DNA from 3 places in the Pontibacillus yanchengensis genome. Region 3 is predicted to be linked to each of the others. Evidence: riboswitches for the same ligand, from Rfam matches in the RefSeq annotation. Region 3 holds a riboswitch; each other region holds the start of a gene.
What was found. Region 3 has a riboswitch for S-adenosylmethionine ahead of msrA (peptide-methionine (S)-S-oxide reductase MsrA). Riboswitches for the same ligand answer to the same signal wherever they lie in the genome.

Region 1 (7,597 bases), on a different contig from region 3:
GTGATTAGCAGAAAGTAACAGTATCGGTATTACCGCGACCTTCGTCGCACCTTGTTCGATACATGCCTGCACACCTTCCTCAATGGTAGGTTGAGCTAGCTCAAGGAAGCAAACCTCTTGTATTGGTTCATCAATGGTTTCCATGCATTGCTCAATGAATGATACCGCCTGTTGTCTTCCTTTTGCTACACGACTTCCATGACATACATATAGTACAGCTTGCATTGCCGACCTCTCCTTAGTTCACATTTGCCGCTACTACTTGTTCATTTTGCTCCTCTAGTAGCTTCTCATACCAACTAATGCTTTCGCGGAATCTTACAACTTCTCCTACGATAATCATACTAGGGTTTTTGACTTCGTCTCGTTCCGCATCCTCTGCAATAGTTGCTAGTGTTCCTGTCGTCACCTTTTGCTCGTGTGTTGTTCCCCAATGAATCAGGGCAACGGGGGTTGAAAAGCTACGCCCATACTTCGTTAATTGATCAACGATATATGGAAGATTTTTCACTCCCATATAAATAGCTAATGTATCGATTCCCTTTGCTAGACTTTCCCAGCGCAGCTCTTCTTCCTCTCCTTCTTTCTGATGACCAGTAACAAATGCAAAAGTAGAGCCAAGTTCACGATGGGTGACTGGGATACCAGCATAAGCAGGTGCTGCGATTCCAGATGTAATGCCAGGGACGACTTCAAAATCGACGCAGTTTTTGGCTAACGCTTCGGCTTCTTCACCGCCACGTCCATAAACAAACGGATCGCCCCCCTTTAATCTAGTAACCACCTTACCTTTACGAGCGTGCTTCACCAGGAAGTGATTAATGGTATCTTGTTGTAATGCATGATGATTCGGAAGCTTACCACAATAGATCAGCTCCACATCTTCTTTGGCTTGTTCCAGTAACTCTGTGTTAATAAGGCGATCGTATAAAATAACATCTGCCTGTTGGATGCATTTCAGTCCCTTGACTGTAATAAGGTCTGCATCCCCAGGTCCAGCACCTACAAGATATACCTTCCCCATCTAATGGCCCCCTTTATGATTAACTCCTTCTTATTAGATATATTGTTGCTCGCGTAAATATGCAATAATTTGATCACTACATGCTTCCACTGAGTCGTTCTCTGCATCCACTACAATCTCTGGTGATTCCGGTGCTTCATAAGGAGAATCTATTCCAGTGAAATTTTTAATTTCCCCTTGTTTTACTTTCTTATATAGCCCTTTTGGATCTCGTTTCTCGCATTCAGCTAACGAGCATTTCACATGAATTTCGATGAACTCATCTTCTTCAACAAGTTCACGCACATCATTTCGATCTTCCTGGAAAGGGGAAATAAAAGCTGTAATGGCAAATTGGCCACTATCAATAAAGAGTTTGGCTACTTCGCCTATTCTTCTAATATTCTCCTTGCGATCTTCTTCGCTAAAACCAAGGTCTTTATTCAAACCATGGCGTACATTATCTCCATCAAGGACAAAATGCTGGATGGATTCATCAAATAGCTTTAAAGATACAGCATTGGCAATGGAGGATTTACCTGCACCAGAAAGGCCTGTAAACCAAAGAATGGCACTTTTATGTTCATTTTTACGATGACGAAGATCTTTCGTGATAGTAGATGCATGCCAAGTTAGGTTTCGTTCTTCACTCATTACTCTTTTCCTCCTGTTTGGACCGCATCCTGTTTCATCCCTTTGATTAATGTTTCGACTACCTCTGGTCTACTAAATTCTGGAGGTAGTTTTTCTCCACGTTGTAGTTTTTCTCTTACTTTTGTACCTGATAGCATCATATGATGTTCTTTATCATGTGGGCATGTTTTGTTAGAGGCCATTCCATCACACTTTTTGCAATAGAAGCTATGTTCAAAGAACAACGTCTTAATGCCTAATTCCTCTTCGGTAAAGTTTGAGAATATTTTTTGTGCATCATAGGTTCCGTAATAATCGCCTACTCCTGCATGATCTCGCCCGACTATGAAATGGGTACATCCAAAGTTTTTACGTACCAATGCGTGGAATACAGCTTCTCTTGGCCCGGCATAGCGCATCGCTGCAGGAAAGGCACTTAAGTACACTCGATCTTCAGGATAATAGTTTTCCAAGATGACTTCATAACTTTCCATCCGCACATCAGCAGGGATATCATCGGATTTAGTTTCGCCTACTAATGGGTTTAAGAATAGACCATCAACTATTTCAAGAGCCGTCTTTTGAATGTATTCATGCGCACGATGAACAGGATTTCTTGTTTGGAATCCTACAATGTTTTCCCAACCTTGTTTTGTGAAATAGTTTCTTGTTTCAACAGGGTCTTTATAATATTGTGTGAAGCGCCCCTTCGGTGTACGTTTGATTAATGTAATCGGACCACCTACATAATGATCAGGACGATCATACACCTTTTTCACCCCAGGGTGTGCAGCATCTGTTGTTTGATACACATATTGTGCTTCTTTCGATTTATCCGGTGAAAAGATCGAATTCACGGTTAGCACACCGTACACATCCCCTTGATAGACGAGGCGGACCTCATCTCCAGTGCTCAACGTATTTGCCTTCTCTTCTGTAACCGGAAGAGTAATCGGAATACTCCATGGAAGCCCGTTCTCTAGTTTCATATTCTCAACGACAGAGTGATAGTCTGCTTCTTCTAGAAAACCGGTTAAAGGGCTATACCCGCCAATGCCAATAAGCTCTAAATCACTTAATGCAATCGCATCTAGTTCGATTTCTGTTTGGATATGGGAATAAGAATAGTCTGAATCCCATCGATTAATTAATGTTCCTCCATGTGGTACGCTCTTTGTCATTTTGTAACCCTCCAATAATTAGTTAAATGCCACTACCTTGTTCATTAATCATTGCTTTTTCTTCCCGTACTGTCTTAATAAGATACAGCGACCCTACTGTTGCCAAGAACATGCTTCCAATGGCTACAAGGGAATACATATCACTTTCTAAAAACAATTTTACTAATCCATAAGAAAAGACTAAGGAGAATACGGGGGATACGGCCCACACCATTAACATTCTCTTGATAATGCGCTTTTTGAAAAGGATTTGGCCACTTTTCCCAGCTCCTACTCCCATAATGGCGGATGTAGTAATTTGTGTTAGAGGGACTGGAATCCCTAAAATAGATGCCGCTATCACAAGACCCGCACCGATACTTGTAATGGAACACCCTTCAATTAAGGAAAAACGGGTAATACGCTTCCCATTCGTTTCCAGCACCTTGCCTCCAAACAAGAGAACACCAAGCGCTACAAAAATCCCACCAACTACAGTGCCTGTATTCATAGAAAGTACCCCTGCACCAATTAGAGGTCCTACCGCATTTCCTACGTTATTCATGCCTGCTGCCACTGCTTCGAGAAATCCTGCACCAATCAAGATAAACGTGAATCGTTTTTGCCAATTGGGTTGATGGATTGCAGTAGAATGATTCTCTAAAAGCTTTATACCTTTTGCAGACAATAGAGCTATCAAGAAGGCACTAATCGGAACCAAAATCCAAATCAATAACAGAAAAAAAAGTTTTTCTACGAAGAGAATTTGACTGGCAATACCGACTCCAATGACAGCCCCGACTGTTACTTCACTAGTCGACAATGGTATGCCTAGCATATTGGCGATAAATAGGGACATGGTAGCTGAAAAGAGAATAATTAACACAACTTTTAGGTTGATAATGGAAGAAGGGATCACTCCACTTCCGATCGTTTCCGCAACTTCCTGACCACCAAAAGAAGCTCCTAATACAACACCGACACTACATAGAACAAGTGCTATTCGTTTTTTCTTGATAGCACCAGAACCAAACGTGGTCCCCATTGCTGCTGCTGCGCCGCTTGCCCCTATGTTCATTGCAAAAAACAGTGCTACTGCAATCGCCAATACTGTCATGGATAATCTCCTTATCTATTACTCTAAGAATCGGAATGAAGACCACATTCCGTTTTGTCTGTGTTAGCCCACCTCCCAGCTCGTGAGTCACCGGAATCGGTAACTTTAGCCGTGCATACAGAACAGCCTATACTTGGGTACCCTTGCTCATGTAGTGGATTATATGGCAAATCTTCTTTACGCACATAGTTCCAAATATCTTGCCAAGTCCAATGAATTAACGGACATACTTTTACGGCTTTAAATTTATCATCCTTGTTTAGAAAATCCGTAGATGCTCTAGAAGGAGACTGCTCTCTTCGCAAACCTGAAATCCAAGCTTCCTCTTGGGATAACTCCTTCTCTAGAGGGATAATCTTCCGAATGTTACAGCACTTATTCGGATTTCTCTCCCATAAGGCTTCTCCATACTCTTCTGCCTGTTCATCAAGTGTAAGATGAGGCTTTACCATTTTGATCTGTAATTCAGGATAGCGCTCCTTCACTCTATCAATCAGTTCATATGTTTCTTTAAAATGAATTCCTGTATCTAAGAAAATAATTCTTGCAGTCGGCTTCACTCTGGCAATCAAATCAATCATGACCATTCCTTCTACACCAAAGCTACAAGCATATACAATATCATCACCGTAATGATGATAAGACCATTCCAACACTTCTTGCGCTCCTTTTGTAGGAGTCATAATATCGAAAACGGGCTTCTCACTAGTTTCCCAATTGTCATGCGTAACTGTTGTCATTCCATCAACCTCCTAACGATTGACCAGGATAAAAATAGTGCTTTACACAAACGAAATCTGCCTCCCCATTTTGGAAAGGCAGATTAACAAGCAATGTTGCCTTATCTTCCAAAATGATGGTCATTTTGCTGGAATTAGCACCTTGCTTTTGTAAGCAGGTTGCCGGACATCTGCGGGCCAGTTCCCTCCGTCACTCCTGATAAGAGTTATGTTCTAAATGGATATCCCAAGTTAATTCATCGGGATTGTAGGCTTTAGGGGTAAAAAAATATCGCCTTTTCATCTTTAGCGTTTGTTCCACTATATGATAAAAGCAATAGGTTCTATACGTGTTTATTATAATTTTTTGAATACTCGTAACTTTAAAGCATTTCATAATAGATGTCAATATAGTACATGTGAAAAATGAAGAAATGTGCAAGCGCCTTACCTCATAATAATCAAAAAACATCCCCAGCCTAATAAAAAAGCGTATAGGTAAAAATACCTAAACGCTGCATGTTTTTTATATTATTAAGGTCCCCACTCCCCAGAGAAGGAAGAAACTTACGATAATGGTAATGTTGGAGACAGTACCAACAAATTTACGATCATAATCAAATTCAACCGCATAAGGCAACACAGAAGCTGACATAGGAAGGATTAGTGCAATAAGTACTGTATATTTAAACATACTCTCAAAAGGTAAAAACACAAACATTAAAATCCCTATTCCTAGTCCAACTACGTATCTTAGAGAAAGTAATTTAATAATTTGGCTACTAGATCCTTTTGCGAAAGAGAAGTTTAAGTAGATACCAAGCAGCAATAAAGATAACGGCATATTAGCAACGGATATCGTTTCTGAAACCTCAATGATAACCGAAGGAATGGTCACTCCTGTAAAATTTAATGTACATACTGTCACGTATGTGATTAGTGGAACGGATTTGGTTACTTTGCCTACCACATGCCTCAAATCTTTTCGCTCACCTGCATCAGAATAAATGCTGCCAATCACATAAATAACACCAAATACGATCAATGCATTTCCAAAATCAAACATCCCAAAGTATTTTAATCCTTCTTCCCCCCAAATCGCCTCAACGAGCGGGAACGCAAAAAGTCCAATGTTAAAGCCTGGCGCCATCATGGATAGCATTCCTTTTGTGCGCTTTTCTTCGTTTTTAAAGAGAAGTAAACCCAACGCCGCTTGAATCAAACCATATACGATGGCTATTACAATTAACAGGATTAATGAGGAATCGATTTCAATATCATGAAAGGTGACGATTAATAACGATGGCAGAGTCAGATTAAAGATAATCCTTGCTAAACCTTCACCATCTTGCTCTTTAATTAAATTTGTTCGTTTTAAGATATATCCAAGTGCGATGATTAAAACTGAATATAAAAACTGGCTGTTAAAGCTATCCATTTATTCGTCTCCTAACTGATATACTATTCCAATTCATGCTTCGTACATTTTTTCCTATTCATTACCATATCATATTTGTCATACATGTAGGGCTAATTCAAAGGATGATTCTAAAACAACATAACACAACGCCCACTTTAGACGCAGATGCCGCGGTTATTTAAGTCCGCAAAGATTGATAGAAAAAAGTTATGAAACATAAGAGGCATAATCTTGAAGATTTGAAGTTGAGAGAGTTTGGGGGGAATGGGGTGTTTCCATTGCATTGATAGGAGAAAAGAAAGGCCGGGAAATAGTTAGCTTTCCTGCGGCACTACACGAGGCAGGACGCGAGTTTTTCCCAGGCAACCTTTATTCCATATTAAGGTGTCGGAAACATCACGCTTAATAAAAGTATTTACCTCGAACTCAAGTCTTCAAGAGAATGGAGCGATTCTGGCACATCATCCACAATAGTTAACAAAGTCTCCTTTTACATTTGGATATAGACAGAGATTTAATTGCGTATCAACTTTCATCCTAAACATGTAAAAAAAGAACTACCTTCATGTTTCATCTCCTAGCCTCATACAATCTACAAACAATGCCACTTTACCACGGAAGGGAAGTGAGCCTAATTAGTTGGAAGCATAGGAAGCAACACAACCAAATGATTCAAGAAATGAAGAAAAGTATAAAGGAAAATAAAGTAAAAGAAAGCCTTGTTCCTACTTCCCCCTCACCTCTATCACATGATGAAAAAGACATCATCACTTATATCTCACATAAAACGAACCAATATAATAAAGACAATGTGACTCGCACGGCAGCATACCTGAAATTTTATCAAGAGTACCCTGAGATTGAGTGGGCTTTGTTAGCTCATTTAGTATCTAGAAATTCCGGATGGAATATGACTGATTTAAAGGGTGAATGCTTGCCCCACTTACTATCCGAACAAGAACAGGTAGACTTTTTTATGTTTCTTGAACGAGGGAATTGGTTGATTTTCCAAGATGCATACCCTCAATTATTGCTTTATGAGGAAAGCAAAAAGCAGCACAAACCATTATTTCATCTTCTGCCAGCAATGAATATCTCTTCTTTCATGGAAGCAAGTTGGCATTTTTTTTGGTACCGTCCTTCCAAAACGATGTTAACCTACGCATTGATAACAAATGAGCAACACTACATTGAAGATAGATTGGTGCAATCTCAACAAATACAGAAAAACGTGCTTGGTACGATAGAATTTAAACTTCAAGACTTGTTAAGTTTAAATCATATTCTAATTCCATATCAAAAAGGTACTGAAATCATGATAATAGGAGAAACCGTGCATCACTTCGCTTCCATCCTTAAACGAATTGAACTAGGAAAGCGGTTATATCACCTTTTATTCAACGACAAGCGAAGACTAAAAAATGTATTAGCCTGGACGTCTCAACATCCACACACGGGATCTCGAATGGATTATTGGCCTCACTTATTTCACCATACTAAAGACACTTCCTCTTATCCCTTACGTTTAAAAACATACCAGTGTCA
Region 2 (7,597 bases), on a different contig from region 3:
GCAAAAGAAAAAAGCACCCATTTCGGACTTCCGAGAAGCCTGGGTGCAAATGGGCAAGCAAGCGATCTCCATTAAGTAATGGATAGCTTGCTTGTTGATTTATCTTCTTCCATTAAGTCTTTCATGGAATATTTTCGTTCTACATAAATTTGATGCCAAAGCATGAACATGAGAACCGTCCAAATTTTACGGGAGTAATCAGCTTTCCCTTGTACATGATTTTCAAGCAATTGCATGATGACTTTTTTCTCAATCAAGTGGTCCGTTTCACTGTTCTGTATAAGCTGCTTAGCCCAATCATATAGTTCATCTTTTAACCAATGACGAATGGGAACAGGAAAGCCTAATTTCTTACGATCGAGTACATGGTCTGGAACAATTCCACGGGACGCTTTTCGTAAAATGGACTTCGTCGTCCCTTCTGCTATTTTCATATCTACGGGAAGCTCACGTGCCACATTAAATACTTCTTTATCTAAAAAAGGCACTCGTAGTTCAAGTGAATTCGCCATCGTCATTTTGTCTGCTTTCAACAGAATATCCCCACGAAGCCACGTCTGCATATCAATGTACTGCATTTGATTTACAGGATGATTTGATTCAACTTGGCTGTAAAGATCTGCTGTTAACGATTGATAGCTTGAATGCTGATGATAATCTTTCAGGATTGAATTTTTGTCAGCTTCTTCAAACATTTTCGCATTACCAATATAGCGATCCTTTAACGGAGTAGTTCCACGTTCTAAGAAACTTTTACCCTTCACGCCTTCAGGTAATATCTTCGCTACTCGACCTAACAAACTTTTAACAGTGCCTGGCATAGAATCAAACATTTTCAAGGATTCTGGTTCACGATAAATGTTATATCCACCGAACAGTTCATCTGCACCTTCACCCGATAAGACAACTGTTACATGCTTTCTTGCTTCACGGGCCACAAAGTACAATGGTACACATGCTGGGTCGGCCAGTGGATCATCCATGTGCCACATAATTTTTGGTAACTTTTGAATATATTCTTCAGGTGTAATAGTGTACGAAATATTTTCTACACCGAGTTTATCGGCAGTCTCTTTTGCTACATCCACCTCAGAATATCCATCTCGCTCAAACCCTACAGAAAAGGTCTTGATATTGGGATTAAATTCACGTGCCATCGCAACAATAATGGAGGAATCAATTCCACCTGACAAGAAAGATCCTACAGGTACATCACTTCGCATATGTACATTAACTGAATCATATAGGACATCCTGAATTTGCTTAATCCATTTCTGTTGTTCCCCTGATACCTGTGTAAACGTGGCATGAAAATAACGATGGAAGTCGATGGATTCGCTTGGTTTTTTAACGAAATAATATCCAGGCTCCACCTTATGTATGCCATCTGTTAGCGTCAATGGTTCGGGGACATATTGGAAACTTAAATAATGCTGTAATGCTTCCGTATTGACAAGCTCATTTTCCTGTAGAAGCGTAATACTTTTCTTCTCAGAAGCAAAATATGTCTCCCCATTTTGTTCACTATAAAATAACGGCTTTATGCCAAATGGATCACGTGCACCAAATAGGGTTTGTTCTTGCTTATCCCATATTAATATAGAGAACATGCCACGCAAGTAGGAAAAAGCTTGTTCCCGTTGATCACTGAACATCACCGCAATGACTTCCGTATCAGATTCTGTTTCAAACGTGTACCCCTTTTTTTGAAGAGACTCACGTAATTCAACATAGTTGTAAATTTCACCATTAAAAACCATCCAATACCGTTCATCCTCATAACTTAGCGGTTGATGGCCACTCTCAATATCTATTATACTTAATCGACGAAAACCGAAGGATACATGTTCATCATGGTAATATCCCTCATCATCTGGTCCTCGATGGGTAATAATATCATTTCTTTGTTTAAATCTCTGCTTCCCCTCTTCATCTAAAGGAGAAGGCATATGTCGTATAACTCCAATAAAACCACACATACGAAGGATCCTCTCTTTCTGGTCACATTCCTGTTTAAGTTTACCACAAAAGCATTATGTGGGAAAACAAAGTTATAACAAACTAGAGCGAAAGTGCCTATTTTTAAGTGGTACGAATAGCTAAAAAATATCTAGGTTCTATACTTTCAGTAGGTACTTTAAAGCTAGACTTTATCCCTTCCTAATCAAGTCCTTTCATTAAACATTTTTCCCATATAAAAAACTGACCTTCCAAAAGAAGAGGTCAGTTTTGAGTTTATTTCCTTACTTGTTCCATTAATTCTGAAGCTTTATCGGTTTTTTCCCATGGGAATTCTACATCTGTACGACCAAAGTGACCGAATGCTGCCGTATCTTTATATATAGGGCGGCGCAGATCAAGCATTTTAATAATACCAGCTGGACGTAGGTCGAAGATGTTTCGAACAGCTTCTACCAAGGCTTCCTCAGATACCTTACCTGAGCCAAACGTATTAATAGAAATGGATACAGGTTGAGCAACTCCAATGGCGTAAGCAAGCTGGACTTCACAAGAATCCGCAAGTTCAGCTGCTACTATATTTTTAGCTACATAGCGCGCGGCATAGGCTGCAGAACGGTCTACTTTGGTAGCGTCTTTACCACTAAAAGCACCACCACCATGACGAGCATATCCACCGTACGTATCTACGATAATTTTCCGCCCTGTAAGACCTGCATCTCCTTGAGGTCCACCAATTACAAAACGGCCCGTTGGATTGATGTAATATTTTGTTTTGTCATCTAATAATTCTTTTGGAACAATGGGATTGATTACCTGTTCTTTAAGATCTTCTGTAATTTGTTCTAATGTGATTTCCGGATGATGCTGGGTAGAAATGACGATGGTATCAATTCGAAGTGGTTGATTGTTTTCATCATATTCCACTGTTACCTGCGTTTTTCCATCTGGACGTAAGTATTCTAGTGTTTCATCCTTACGAACATCGGATAATCGTTTGGCTAATTTATGAGCTAGAGAAATTGGTAATGGCATATATTCAGGTGTCTCATTACTAGCATATCCAAACATAAGACCCTGGTCTCCAGCCCCAATATTTTCAATTTCCTTGTCCGTCATTTGACCTTCACGAGTTTCATATGATTCGTTTACCCCTTGTGCTATATCAGCTGATTGCTCATCAATAGCAGTCAATACAGCACAAGTTTCAGCATCAAAGCCGAATTTTGCTCTCGTGTAGCCAATCTCTTTAATGGTATCTCGCACAATGGATTGAATATCAACGTAGGTATTCGTTGAAATTTCACCGGAAACCAATACTAAGCCTGTGGTTACAGTTGTTTCACAAGCAACTCGTGCATTTGGGTCATTTTTTAATATTTCATCTAAAATCGCATCAGAAATTTGGTCACAAATTTTGTCTGGATGTCCTTCTGTAACAGATTCTGATGTGAATAAGCGGCGATTTGCAGCCATCCCCTCAAACTCCTCCTTTAAAACAATGAATTGACACGGAACTCATCACCCAGCTGACTTTATAAGAAACAAACCTTTATTTCTTCCTTACTCTACTAAGTAACAGTAGCTATCAAACCTAGATATAATGAATAATAATATAATCGTTTGGTAAACAATGTGCATATATAAAAAGAAGCAGAAAGTGTAAACATTACTTAAAGAAGTCTTTAAATAATGCATGTGCATTTTTGCATTAGAAAAATACGACGTCTCACTATTCCAGTAAAAGTCGTTACCTTTTTTATTACAATATTCCTTTAAGAAAGGGAACTTTTCTAAAGTAAAATAAAAAATCCTTTCCCGTTACTGAGCAAAGGGAAAGGGTCCTTTCGCTCTTATCGTTCAAGGTCAATACCTTGCATCAGGTTAGCACCATTTCACTATATGCAGTGACGGTTGCTGGGTTTCCTTGGGCCTGTCCCTCCACCAACTCAGGATAAGATAGTTTCCGTTCGCGAACAATCATAACGTTTTGGACCTGGTATGTCAACTAGTGTGGGGATTTTCCCGGGAGATACAAAGCAAAACACCACTAGCTAAAGCCAATATTCAAATCAATGTAAACATAAAGTTTGAATTATATAAATAGTGTGGACTAATGAGATAAATGTGTTATACTATTCTTACATTAAAAACGACTTGTGACTCTCATCATTTTTATGTTTGTATTATTTTAGAGTCCACTCAGTTTTTACCTTTATTTGCTTTTTCTCGTCTTCATGACGATGTTCCCATTATTTTAAAAAGGCAGGTTTTGTTCGATGAGTACGGTAAATCAAAAGTCAAAGCTGACTGATCTGTTTGTACAGGAAACAGTTATGAAAAACCTTTCTGTCGCAGAATTAGTAGAAAAAATATTGTTTCGTAAGGAAGGGCGACTAACAGCAACAGGAGCCATCCAGGCGGAAACAGGTCGATACACAGGCCGCTCCCCTAAGGATAAATTTATCGTAGAAGATGAAACCTCCGAGGAGGAGGTTGATTGGGGTAGTGTGAATCAGCCTATTTCTGAGGCAGTTTTCGAAGGTTTATACGAAAAAGTAATGCACCATCTCGGAGCTCAGGATGAGATTTATTCCTTTAAAGGGTTTGCTGGTGCTGATGAGCAATATCGCCTGCCCATTCATGTCCTAACTGAATTTGCATGGCATAATCTTTTCGCACAACAATTATTCATTCGTCCAACGGATGAGGAACTTGCCAATCATGAAACCGCATTCACCGTTGTGTCTGCTCCTACTTTCAAAGCAGATCCAGCAGTTGATGGTACTCATTCTGAAGCATTTATCATGGTTTCCTTTAAACACCGTATCGTGTTAATAGGTGGTACCGAGTATGCAGGAGAAATCAAGAAATCCATTTTCTCTGTCATGAACTATTTACTACCTCAACAAGATGTACTACCAATGCACTGTTCTGCCAACGTTGGGCAAGAGGGTGACGTTGCTTTGTTCTTTGGTCTATCTGGAACAGGAAAGACTACTTTATCAGCCGATTCGCACCGTCGCTTAATAGGCGATGATGAACACGCTTGGTCGAATCGTGGAGTCTTCAATATCGAAGGCGGTTGCTACGCAAAGTGTGTGAGCTTAAGTCGAGAAAAAGAACCACAGATTTATGATGCCATTCGATTCGGCTCAGTCCTTGAGAATGTTGTCCTCGATGAAGAAACAAGAGAACCTGATTACGAAAATACATCTTTAACAGAAAACACACGTGCTGCTTATCCGATTGAAAATATCGATAACATAGTTCAGCCAAGTATTGCTGGACATCCAAACACAATTGTGTTCTTAACAGCTGATGCTTTCGGGGTACTGCCACCGATCAGTAAGCTAACAAAAGAACAAGCTATGTATCACTTTTTAAGTGGATACACAAGTAAACTAGCTGGAACAGAACGAGGTGTGACATCCCCTCAAGCTACTTTCTCAACTTGTTTTGGTTCCCCATTTTTACCATTACATGCTTCCACATATGCGGAGATGTTAGGTGAAAAAATCGATCAGTTTGATGCAAATGTGTACCTAGTTAATACAGGGTGGACTGGTGGAGCATATGGAGAAGGAAGTCGAATGAAGCTTTCTTATACCCGTGCTATGATTCAAGCTGCTCTAGAAGGTGAATTAAATTCCAGCGAGACTGTAATAGACGACATCTTCGGTCTTAATATCCCTACACATTGTCCTGGTGTTCCAGATGATGTATTAATTCCGAAGAAAACATGGAAGAATGAATCAGACTACCAAGAAAAAGCAAAACATTTAGCTAAGAAATTCCATGAGAATTTCAACAAATTTGATGGGGTTAGCCAAAAAATTCGTAACGCTGGCCCAACATATAAGTAACACCAAATTTACTCCCTCATCTCCTTTATATAAAATGGCTAGCCCAAAAAAGGGTTAGCCATTTTTTATTCTTTAAGCCATTCTGCTAGCTGTTTCACGGTACGTCGATTAATGGCTGGAGGAAAATAATGATCAAGATTATGAAAAATCCAACTCGTCACAGGCTTCCCCTGTCGCTGCAGCACGTCTTCTAGCTTTTCAGAATGTTCCACCGATACATTTTGGTCATGCGCTCCATGGATAAGGAGAACAGGACTCTCGATCTCATCCATTTTAGATAAAGGCGTTCGTTGTTCATATCGCTCTGGGTATTTATTAGGTGTACCTCCTACGACTCGCTTCAACATCCTACGAAGGTCTTCACGCTCCCAATACGTAAGCTCGATATCACTTACTCCACCCCAGCATACAACTTTGTGAATATTAGGAACCTCCAAAGCCGTCCAGAGTGCCATAACCCCACCTCTTGAAAAGCCAAACACATTGACCTCTCCATTAACTTGAGGGTGATTAAAAAGAAGCCTAGCTCCATTATGACCATCTAAGCGGTCCCGTAGTGCAAAGTCTTCGCTCCCTTCCCCTCCCATATTACCTCGATAACAGGGAGCAAATACTACAAATCCATAGGAAGCAAATTGAATGATTCGACCTATTCGAACCTTTCCAACATTCTTAATCCCCCCACGTAGATAAAGAAAACCAGGATATTGCTCCCCATCATTGGGCTCTACCATAAAACCCTTCACTTGTAACCCATCACTCCAATATGTAACAAGCGATACCGTTAACCTGGGATGAGGAGATGGGTAGCGTTGCTTTGAAATAATTGTAGCGTCTTTCATAACTATACTTCCTTTCTAGGCAATCACACATTTTGCACAAGAGCATAAGCTATCATAGCTTTTGATACTTATCTTACAGGAGGATGACCTCGAATGAAAAAAATGCGTCTGCTTCTATATTTTTCGTTAGCTCTGATGGTTCTATTCCCACTCGCATCTTGTGGCAATGAACCAACAAATATTCGAGTAGCCGAAGTAACACGGTCCATATTTTACGCCCCTCAATATGTAGCATTAGAAAAAGGTTTCTTTGAAGAAGAAGGATTATCCGTGGATTTGAAGACGACATGGGGTGGTGACAAAACAATGACCAGCTTATTGTCAGATGGTGCTGACGTAGCCCTTGTAGGCTCTGAAACATCTATTTACGTGTATGCAAGAGGTGCAAGTGATCCCGTTATCAACTTTGCTCAGCTCACCCAAACAGATGGTACATTCCTCGTTGCAAGGGAAGAACAGCTTGATTTCGAATGGGAGGACCTAAACGACAGTACCTTCCTAGGTCAGCGTAAAGGTGGTATGCCTCAAATGGTTGGAGAATATGTGTTGAAGCAAAAAGGGATTGACCCTCAAAATGATTTAAATTTAATCCAGAATGTAGAATTTGCCAATATCCCAAGTGCCTTTGCCTCAGGTACAGGAGACTACGTTCAGCTATTTGAACCAACAGCAAGTATTTTTGAAAGAGAAGGTAAAGGGCATATTGTAGCTTCATTTGGAACAGAATCTGGTCATGTACCTTACACTGTTTTTATGGCAAAGGATAGTTTTATAAACGAAAACAAAGCAGATATGGAAAAATTCACTCGTGCGCTATACAAAGCACAGAACTGGGTGGAAGACCATAGTGCCGGAGAAATAGCAGATGTTATCCAACCATATTTTGAAGATACAGAACCTAAATTAATTGAAACAGTGGTGGATCGCTAT
Region 3 (7,597 bases):
AACGCTTGAGCTCCATCATACTGTGGTTCTAAAACCACTTTACCCCTTTCATTGATGTAACCATATTTTCCATCTGCATCACGTTGAAACGCTAGTAAACCATCACCACGTTGCCCAACGTAAGGATAAGGATACGTATATAAAATCTTTCCTTCTTTATTGAGTAGGGCATATTGATTTTCATGAATTTTAACGAGTGCCTTACGCTCTTTGAAATCCTCTGCAAGCAAGTATTGTGCGGGGATTACTTCCTCTCCTTTTTTATTCAAATAGCCGTATAATGTCCCCTCTTCCTTTTGTTGACTAAATACAGCTACATCATCTTGATAAGAACCGATGAAACTATAATACGTATTTGTAAGAACATTTCCTTTTTCGTCTATAACACTGTAACCTTTTTGGTCTGACACAACAGCCCTTCCATCCTGATAAGGAGAAATAAATTGATAATTAGGGTTTACTATAAAATGACCTTTTGTATCAATCACTCCGTAATTCCCATTCTCTGCTTCCACAATAGCCAATCCGTTCTTTTGAAAATCATTAGCCATTCCATATTGGGGCTGAATCCGAAAATCACCTCTCACATCAATGTAGCCCCACCGTTCTCCCTCTTTACTATTGATAGGTGCTGGAAATAATTTAGGATGCATCGCACTCCCTCATTTCTATAGGCACTTTACCTGTATTATATGAGAGACCGCTTGGACGCTTGCGTAAAGAAAAGCTTAGCGCGCCCGGTTAGCGACGTACAAACTGCTGCCCACACGACGTAGGTTGGCTCGATGTCTGGGTGCAATTGGCTGGGTAGGACGAGCTCTATAAACATATATATGAAAGAAAGTTGATGAGAGGAGTGTTGATATGGCGAAAATTCAAGTCAAAGACAATGGTTCTTTATTTATTTCTGGGGATTTCGAAATCGTGGATGCAGAGGGAAATACATTCCAAACGAAAAAGGTTTGTTCCCTTTGTCGTTGTGGCTTTTCTTCGAATAAGCCATTTTGCGATGGTTCTCATAAGGGGAAATTCAAAGATGCTTGCAGAGCACAACCTTCTTCCTAATTATTACATCATTATCTATCATCCTTTATGATAAGAGGTAAACCGTAGGAAAAGGGGTCCCTCACTATGCGAAAAATTTGGCTAATGATATCTGTCTTTATGCTTACGATCTTCATTACGGGATGTGGAACTAGTGGCTCAACGCTTCATTTCACTGCCGCAGAAAATGTTGATAATGAGAAAGCGAAAGAATCTGTTTCTTCTATACTATCTCTTTTGGAAATGGACGGATTGGTAAATATTTCAGAGGATGAAGTTACCGCCACACTGAACGAGAACATATCGCCATCTCAAAAAGAATCCTTACAAAAAAGCTTGAACGAAGGGATTGATCTTTCCTTTCGTGATGCTAACGATGAAAAAATGCTCGGAGAAAAGGATCTAGTTCCCGGTTCGGCAGAAGTTAACACACGAAAAGATTTGGACACGGCTTCCATTGCTGTCCAAATGAAGGACAAAGATCACTTCCACGAAATCACCAAAGAGATTGCTAATCGAGAGAACAGGGAAAATCAATTAGTTATATGGATTAACTATGAAGAGAGTCAAAGCTATAAAGAAGAGAAGGATAAAGACAACCCAACATATGTAGCAGCTCCGCGGGTGTCCACCCCACTTAACACGGACTCCGTACAAAGTGCCGGTGGTTTTTCAGAGGAAAAAGCAGAGAAACTCGTTCAAAAAATCAACATCGCAACATGGCTTCAATATGTGGAGTTAGAATCGATAGAGATAGAGTAATAGGACGTTAGGCAAAATGAAATCCTAGTGCCGAAACATGGCACTAGGATTCTTTTACATTATGTCTATGATACTTCTACTGTTTTAAATAAATCACCAATCTGTGCAGCTACTTGATTCACATGAGACTCTATCTCCGGTGGAACCGTCTCTTGCCCCTTCCACTGCACTTCTCTCCCATTAAGCATTAAAGGACGACTGGACACAAACATCCACATGACTTTTTTCCCTTTCACAAAAGCTGTCCATAGCCATTCTTCTCGCTCGGACTCACTAATCCCCACGATTTTATGGCTTGACCTTCGATTTGGACTTTTTTCAATTCGTTTCAACTGATGGATCATCCGCATCGCTCCCAATTTCCTATTTAGGAGCAGTATGGACGATACGACATAATTTTAACCCTATTACGATTGACTTGAAGAGGAATAATAAATCTCTTCGAATGGTTGTACAATTACGAATCCTTCTCCTGAAAACTTCATTTGAATGGATTCTCCACTCCCTCTACCAAAAAATGTTTTTAACGTTACATCTGTTAGAAACTCAGGCTGTAGATGGCCCGACCACGCAACGGTAGCATTAGGATCGGTAACAACAGGCTGATCTGGTGTTACTAATAATGTAAGTGGCTCATAATGAGAGGTGATTGCAACCATTCCCCTACCTTCAAGAGATACATTGAAGAGTCCGCCTGACATCATACCAGCAACTTTTTTCATTAAATGAATATCCCAATCAATACCTGGCTCAAATGCCAACAAATCATTACCATTGACCGTGATTGCTTCATTATTTAAATCTAAAATAGTAATCTTTTTTCCTTGATCAGCCAAGTACAGTTTCCCTTGACCTTTTGCCTTCATTAGAGCACTGCCTTCTCCTGAAAAAGCCTTCTTAAACATCTTGCCTAAGCCATGCTCTAAAATGCCTTCACGCTCAAATTTAATGGACCCTGTATAGGAAATCATCGAACCCATCTTCGCCCATACTTCATCTGTCAAATTCACCTCAAGCATACGTTGCGTCTCGAGTTCAAAGAAACTATTCTCATTTTCATCTTGTTTCGTTTGTTTAATAAATTCTTCTATTGAATAATTACTCATCGTGAACTCCCTTTCTGAAACCTTCTTGTTCTTCTATACATTATTATTTCTCTAATAACATTCAAAAGTCCTGTCTATTCATGAATAGACAGGACTTTTCTATAGTCAATTTATGCTTTGCTTTTCACTTTATGAACCAAATCCGATATGGTCTTGGATGCTACCATCTTTTCTGTGAATAATAACCTGAGTTCCTTTGTTGGATGCAATCTCTTTAGCCCGATCTATCGCATCACTTTTATTATCAAAAGTGGCTGCTGGTTTCTTGGCATCTTCTGCTTGTACAGCCCAACCATCTTCATGAGAGACCACATGCTCTCCCTTGTCTAGTAATTCCGGACGACTATCGTATTGCTGGCCCTCAGGGTCACGCTGCTTTAATTTTTCGTCGCTTTTTTGCTTCATTTCTGTGATTTCATCTTCACTAGCGTCGTCGTACCATTCTTTTGCTTGCTCAGTTGCAATGGGAATAGCACTTCCTTCATCGTACCCTTCATCTAACATAGCATTCGCAATTTCGATGGCTTTTTTTCGGACAGGGGTTTCTAGATTCTTTAATGAACTTGGATAATCATCTGTATCCCAAGGCATTCACGTACACCTCCGCAACAGTATATTCTCTTATAATATACGTTACCGTTCCATTCCTATCCAAAACCACTTACTGAGACGAGGAACCTGTCCCTTCGTCCCAGTACGCGCTATAAAGCTTTCCTAGTTGTTGGTTTAATTCTTCTATCGGAACAATTCGGGCTTTTCGGAACATTTCTCTTCCTTCCACTGATACAATTAAAACAGGTACAGTAAAAATTTCATATTCTCCTGCAATCTCTGGAATCTCATCTGCATCTACATATAGGGTAGATACTTTTTGATAATCTTCCAATAGTTCTTCTACCTGTGGAAGTAAGGAATGGCAAACAGAACAGTTCGGTCTAGAAATATATAATAGGGAAATATCTTCTTGTTGTACGAAGGATCGCACTTCTTCTATTGATTGTGCACGTTTCATTTACATCAACACCTTTTATTTTTCTACCTGTATTATATCAGGTTCTCTTTGTAGAATCGCTATTTTTGCTTACCCCCATACGTATATAAAGGAAGGTCCGCCATATGGTTTATACTGTCGTACAAGGGATAGTACTGATTGTTGTTATATTGAGTTTATTATCTATTGCCTATTTTTCAATAAAAAATGGTATAACCCCAACGCCCACGAACACTCGCGTCAAAAAAGAAGTACTCTCTTTGACCAAGTCTTATCAACCAATGAAGGTCGCTGATTTCGGAGCGGGATTTGGCACCATGGCTTTTGGTTTCGCCAAGACATTCCCTAATGCCAGGGTAGATGCATATGAAACCTCATGGATTCCATTTTTTCTAATGAAGGCTCGCCTACGGATGAGCGATCATGCTAATCTCTATATTTGGAAAAAAGATTTTTTCCACGTCGATTCCTCTCAGTATGATGTGGTCTTTTGTTATTTATACGTTGACGCAATGACGAAGCTTCGTAATAAGGCATCTCCCACTAGACTTATCACTCATACGTTTGCTTTACCAGGTCATCATCCTGAGAAACAAGTTTCAATTGGGGTGACTCCGATTTATGTGTATAAAATGGAAGGTTAGAAACTCGGCGCTTGAGCAAAAACAGAGAATACGAAAACGTGTAAAAAAATCGTGTGATGATAAGTTCATCACACGACCCCACATGAAACGGATCCATTTTTCTGCAAGTACTTTTGGTGGTATTCTTCAGCATCATAAAAAGGTGCAGATTCAGTAATTTCGGTTACAATAGGACGTTTGAAAATCCCTTTATTGGACCACTCTTGCAATTTTTGTTCGGCAATTTCTTTTTGCTCCTCATCTCCATAGAAGATAATGGAACGATATTGCGAGCCTACATCTTCACCTTGGCGATTGATAGATGTTGGGTCATGGCATTCAAAAAATACATCGACTAGTTGTTGGTAGGAGATAATGTCTGGATCAAATTCAATTTTGGTTGTTTCAGCATGACCTGTCGTCCCTGTTTTGACCAACTCATAGGATGGATTCTCAACATGGCCGCCTGAATAACCAACTCGAGTCGTCACAACGCCATTAAGTCGTTCAAAAAATGCCTCTACTCCCCAAAAACATCCTGCCGCAAACAATGCTGTTGCCATAATCATCTCTTCCTTTCTCTGTAACGAAAACTTCTATCGTAGAGATCGACGAGCCTTTTATTTACGTAAAAGACCCCTTTCTCATCCAAGAAAGGGGTCGTAAGTATATAACCGTACGATCCTCTCATCTCCCAAGGTCTTCACCTTGCAGGAATTGGCACCGTTCCAATTAATAATAAATTGATTGAATGGTTGCCGGGCATCAAAGGGCCAGTCCCTCCGCCTCTCTGGATAAGAAGTTAGCGCTATTTAAATTATTTGTTAACACACATCATACATACATTTGGTAGCGAAGTAAAGTAATAAACTACATTTTTTCTTATGAGGTAGTGTATGATGGTCTATGTAAAAACATGATAGTTGTTTTTTATAAATAACCTGCCATCCCATACAGGTGGTTAAGTTCCCGCAGTCGTATCGATTTAAGGGATGGCATTACGTATAAGAATACCACAGGCTTAAGAGAAAGGCAATTAATAACGTGCCACACTTGAACCTGGAGAATCCCTTCCACTTTGTAGAATGGTTTTCCTTTTCTAAAAAGGTAGCTACCCCCTATAATAGGATGAAAAAGGAGTGTTGTTTCATGTTTAAACCAATTGCTACAGATCAAGCACCAGCAGCTATTGGACCTTATTCCCAAGCTGTAGACCTAGGAAATTTACTATTCGTATCTGGACAAATCCCGTTAGATCCAGAAACACAAGCCTTCGTTTCTGATGACGTAAAAGAGCAAACAGAACAAGTGATGAAAAACGTTGGCGCGATCTTGAAAGAAGCCGGCTTGGATTACAAGCACATCGCCAAAGCCAACATTTATCTTGATAACATGGACGACTTCGCTGTAGTAAACGAAGTGTACGCAAGCTTCCTAAGCGAACCATATCCTGCCCGCGCAGCCATTGAGGTAGGACGCCTACCAAAAGGTGCTAAGGTTGAAGTGGAAGCAATTGCTGTGAAGGAATAGTAATACGAAATGGGAGCAAAACAAGTGAGCTGAGGCAGCTCACTTGTTTTTTGTGTGATTGCTATTTGTCAGAATTGGGTGTCTAAGCACGTATATCCGCTGATTTGGCGCAGATATCCGCACTTTTCTGCTCTTATCCGCTACTTTAGCGTTTTCACCTCTACAACACTAATCCTCATCCTTTACATCCATGTCCTCCGGTAGTGGTTCATTCAAAATCTGCTGAACATATTCGCGGTATTTTTCCATTTGTTCGAAATGAGTGTTGAATTGTTCTTTGTTAATTAGAAATTGCTCGCCGTCATGTAAGGAACGGATGCGGTTCTGTTGGACTAGTTTTTCTATATAGGCTTCTGGGAGTTCTAAATATTCTGCTGTTTCTTGTATGGTTAAGTACATAACCTGCCCCCCTCTTCTATCTTGCGTTTTCATCCATATGCGGAAATGGAAGACCTGTATCTACTTCTCCAGTAATACGTTCCGTAGCTACATCATCTCCAGCTAACCACTTATCAAAATCAAAAACAATCCCTGATCTCCACCTAATGCAAACCATGCCTTTTTCTCCTGAGGAAAATACGCTGATGTGTGGATGGTGCCTGCCCAATTTTTGTATTGCTTTGAGAACACACCCTTGTCAGTATCATTTAATAATCGGAAGGCCTCATAGGGAGAGCTCAGCTGATCTTTTTGTTGATTCATCGTATCTAAACGGCGATAGGAATCAGCTAAATAATTTCTGTTTTCGTCTTTCATACATTCAAAATGATTCGTGCATGCATTGGATTGGCGAACTTCGACTCCTCGCGGGGATGTTTCGACCACATAGGTTTGCCCACTCGCATCAAACACAATGTAGCTAAAGGAATGGCGATGCGGAATCTCTTGCAGCATCGCTACCGCTTCCTCAACAGTTGCACAGCTCTCTAAAATCAGCCTTCCAATCATGCAGCAGATGAACCCTTCACCTGGTTTTTTTCGATGCATGAAGTTATAACCAAGTGCTAAGCCTTTTTCATTCATCCCATCCATACGTCCAGTAATACGCTGAGAAGGTCCGATAATAGCATAGCCTTGATCACTTGGCTGGAAAAATACGAACCGACCTTCATACGTTTTTGGCTGATAGTCATAGTTACGCACCATGTAGTCGTCACCGGTTAAGATCGAACAACCTGACTTCACGTAATCAAGACGATACCCGCCAAACTCCATCAACACCCGCTCCATCGGCCAATCCATTGCATCTTTGATTCCGACTAGCTCATCCCAAACACCTGGTGCAAAGCGGAGAATCGCGTCTTTCACTTCCTGCTCTTCTACTGAAAACCTAGGTTTGCGTAGCTTCCACTGTTTCTCTCTATTTTCTACTGTTAACGAATCTTTAAGTAACTCACCTTGCATATATCCAAAATCATAATGCGTACCTCGAAATTGCAAAACATCGCTATAAATTTGCTTCATATGTATCCCTCGTTTTTATGGTGCTAGACCCCCACCACTTCTCAGCGATAACGTATCAACGCCCTGGAGGTCAGGCA

Region 1: another riboswitch for S-adenosylmethionine. It lies ahead of GLW08_RS13215 (phosphoadenylyl-sulfate reductase); the one in region 3 lies ahead of msrA (peptide-methionine (S)-S-oxide reductase MsrA).
Region 2: another riboswitch for S-adenosylmethionine. It lies ahead of metK (methionine adenosyltransferase); the one in region 3 lies ahead of msrA (peptide-methionine (S)-S-oxide reductase MsrA).

The regions. Positions count from the first base shown of each region.
Region 1 is NZ_WMEU01000004.1:127,810-135,406, reverse strand. Features, by position in the region: gene GLW08_RS13240 (sirohydrochlorin chelatase) at 1-225, opposite strand, end outside; gene cobA (uroporphyrinogen-III C-methyltransferase) at 239-1,024, opposite strand; gene cysC (adenylyl-sulfate kinase) at 1,058-1,657, opposite strand; gene sat (sulfate adenylyltransferase) at 1,657-2,817, opposite strand; gene GLW08_RS13220 (inorganic phosphate transporter) at 2,840-3,913, opposite strand; gene GLW08_RS13215 (phosphoadenylyl-sulfate reductase) at 3,937-4,653, opposite strand; SAM riboswitch class I at 4,752-4,859, opposite strand; gene GLW08_RS13210 (AEC family transporter) at 5,159-6,070, opposite strand; gene GLW08_RS13205 (DUF2515 family protein) at 6,720-7,597, shown strand, end outside.
Region 2 is NZ_WMEU01000013.1:23,181-30,777, forward strand. Features, by position in the region: gene GLW08_RS20540 (C39 family peptidase) at 1-79, shown strand, start outside; gene asnB (asparagine synthase (glutamine-hydrolyzing)) at 72-1,979, opposite strand; gene metK (methionine adenosyltransferase) at 2,236-3,435, opposite strand; SAM riboswitch class I at 3,810-3,920, opposite strand; gene pckA (phosphoenolpyruvate carboxykinase (ATP)) at 4,239-5,825, shown strand; gene GLW08_RS20560 (alpha/beta hydrolase family protein) at 5,891-6,667, opposite strand; gene GLW08_RS20565 (ABC transporter substrate-binding protein) at 6,761-7,597, shown strand, end outside.
Region 3 is NZ_WMEU01000005.1:111,049-118,645, reverse strand. Features, by position in the region: gene GLW08_RS15295 (WG repeat-containing protein) at 1-653, opposite strand, end outside; gene GLW08_RS15290 (CDGSH iron-sulfur domain-containing protein) at 865-1,065, shown strand; gene GLW08_RS15285 (hypothetical protein) at 1,132-1,806, shown strand; gene GLW08_RS15280 (hypothetical protein) at 1,872-2,150, opposite strand; gene GLW08_RS15275 (AIM24 family protein) at 2,214-2,912, opposite strand; gene GLW08_RS15270 (DUF2188 domain-containing protein) at 3,042-3,503, opposite strand; gene GLW08_RS15265 (thioredoxin family protein) at 3,574-3,924, opposite strand; gene GLW08_RS15260 (class I SAM-dependent methyltransferase) at 4,029-4,547, shown strand; gene msrA (peptide-methionine (S)-S-oxide reductase MsrA) at 4,616-5,089, opposite strand; SAM riboswitch class I at 5,211-5,327, opposite strand; gene GLW08_RS15250 (RidA family protein) at 5,676-6,056, shown strand; gene GLW08_RS15245 (excisionase family DNA-binding protein) at 6,225-6,455, opposite strand; partial or broken gene GLW08_RS15240 (C45 family autoproteolytic acyltransferase/hydolase) at 6,472-7,520, opposite strand.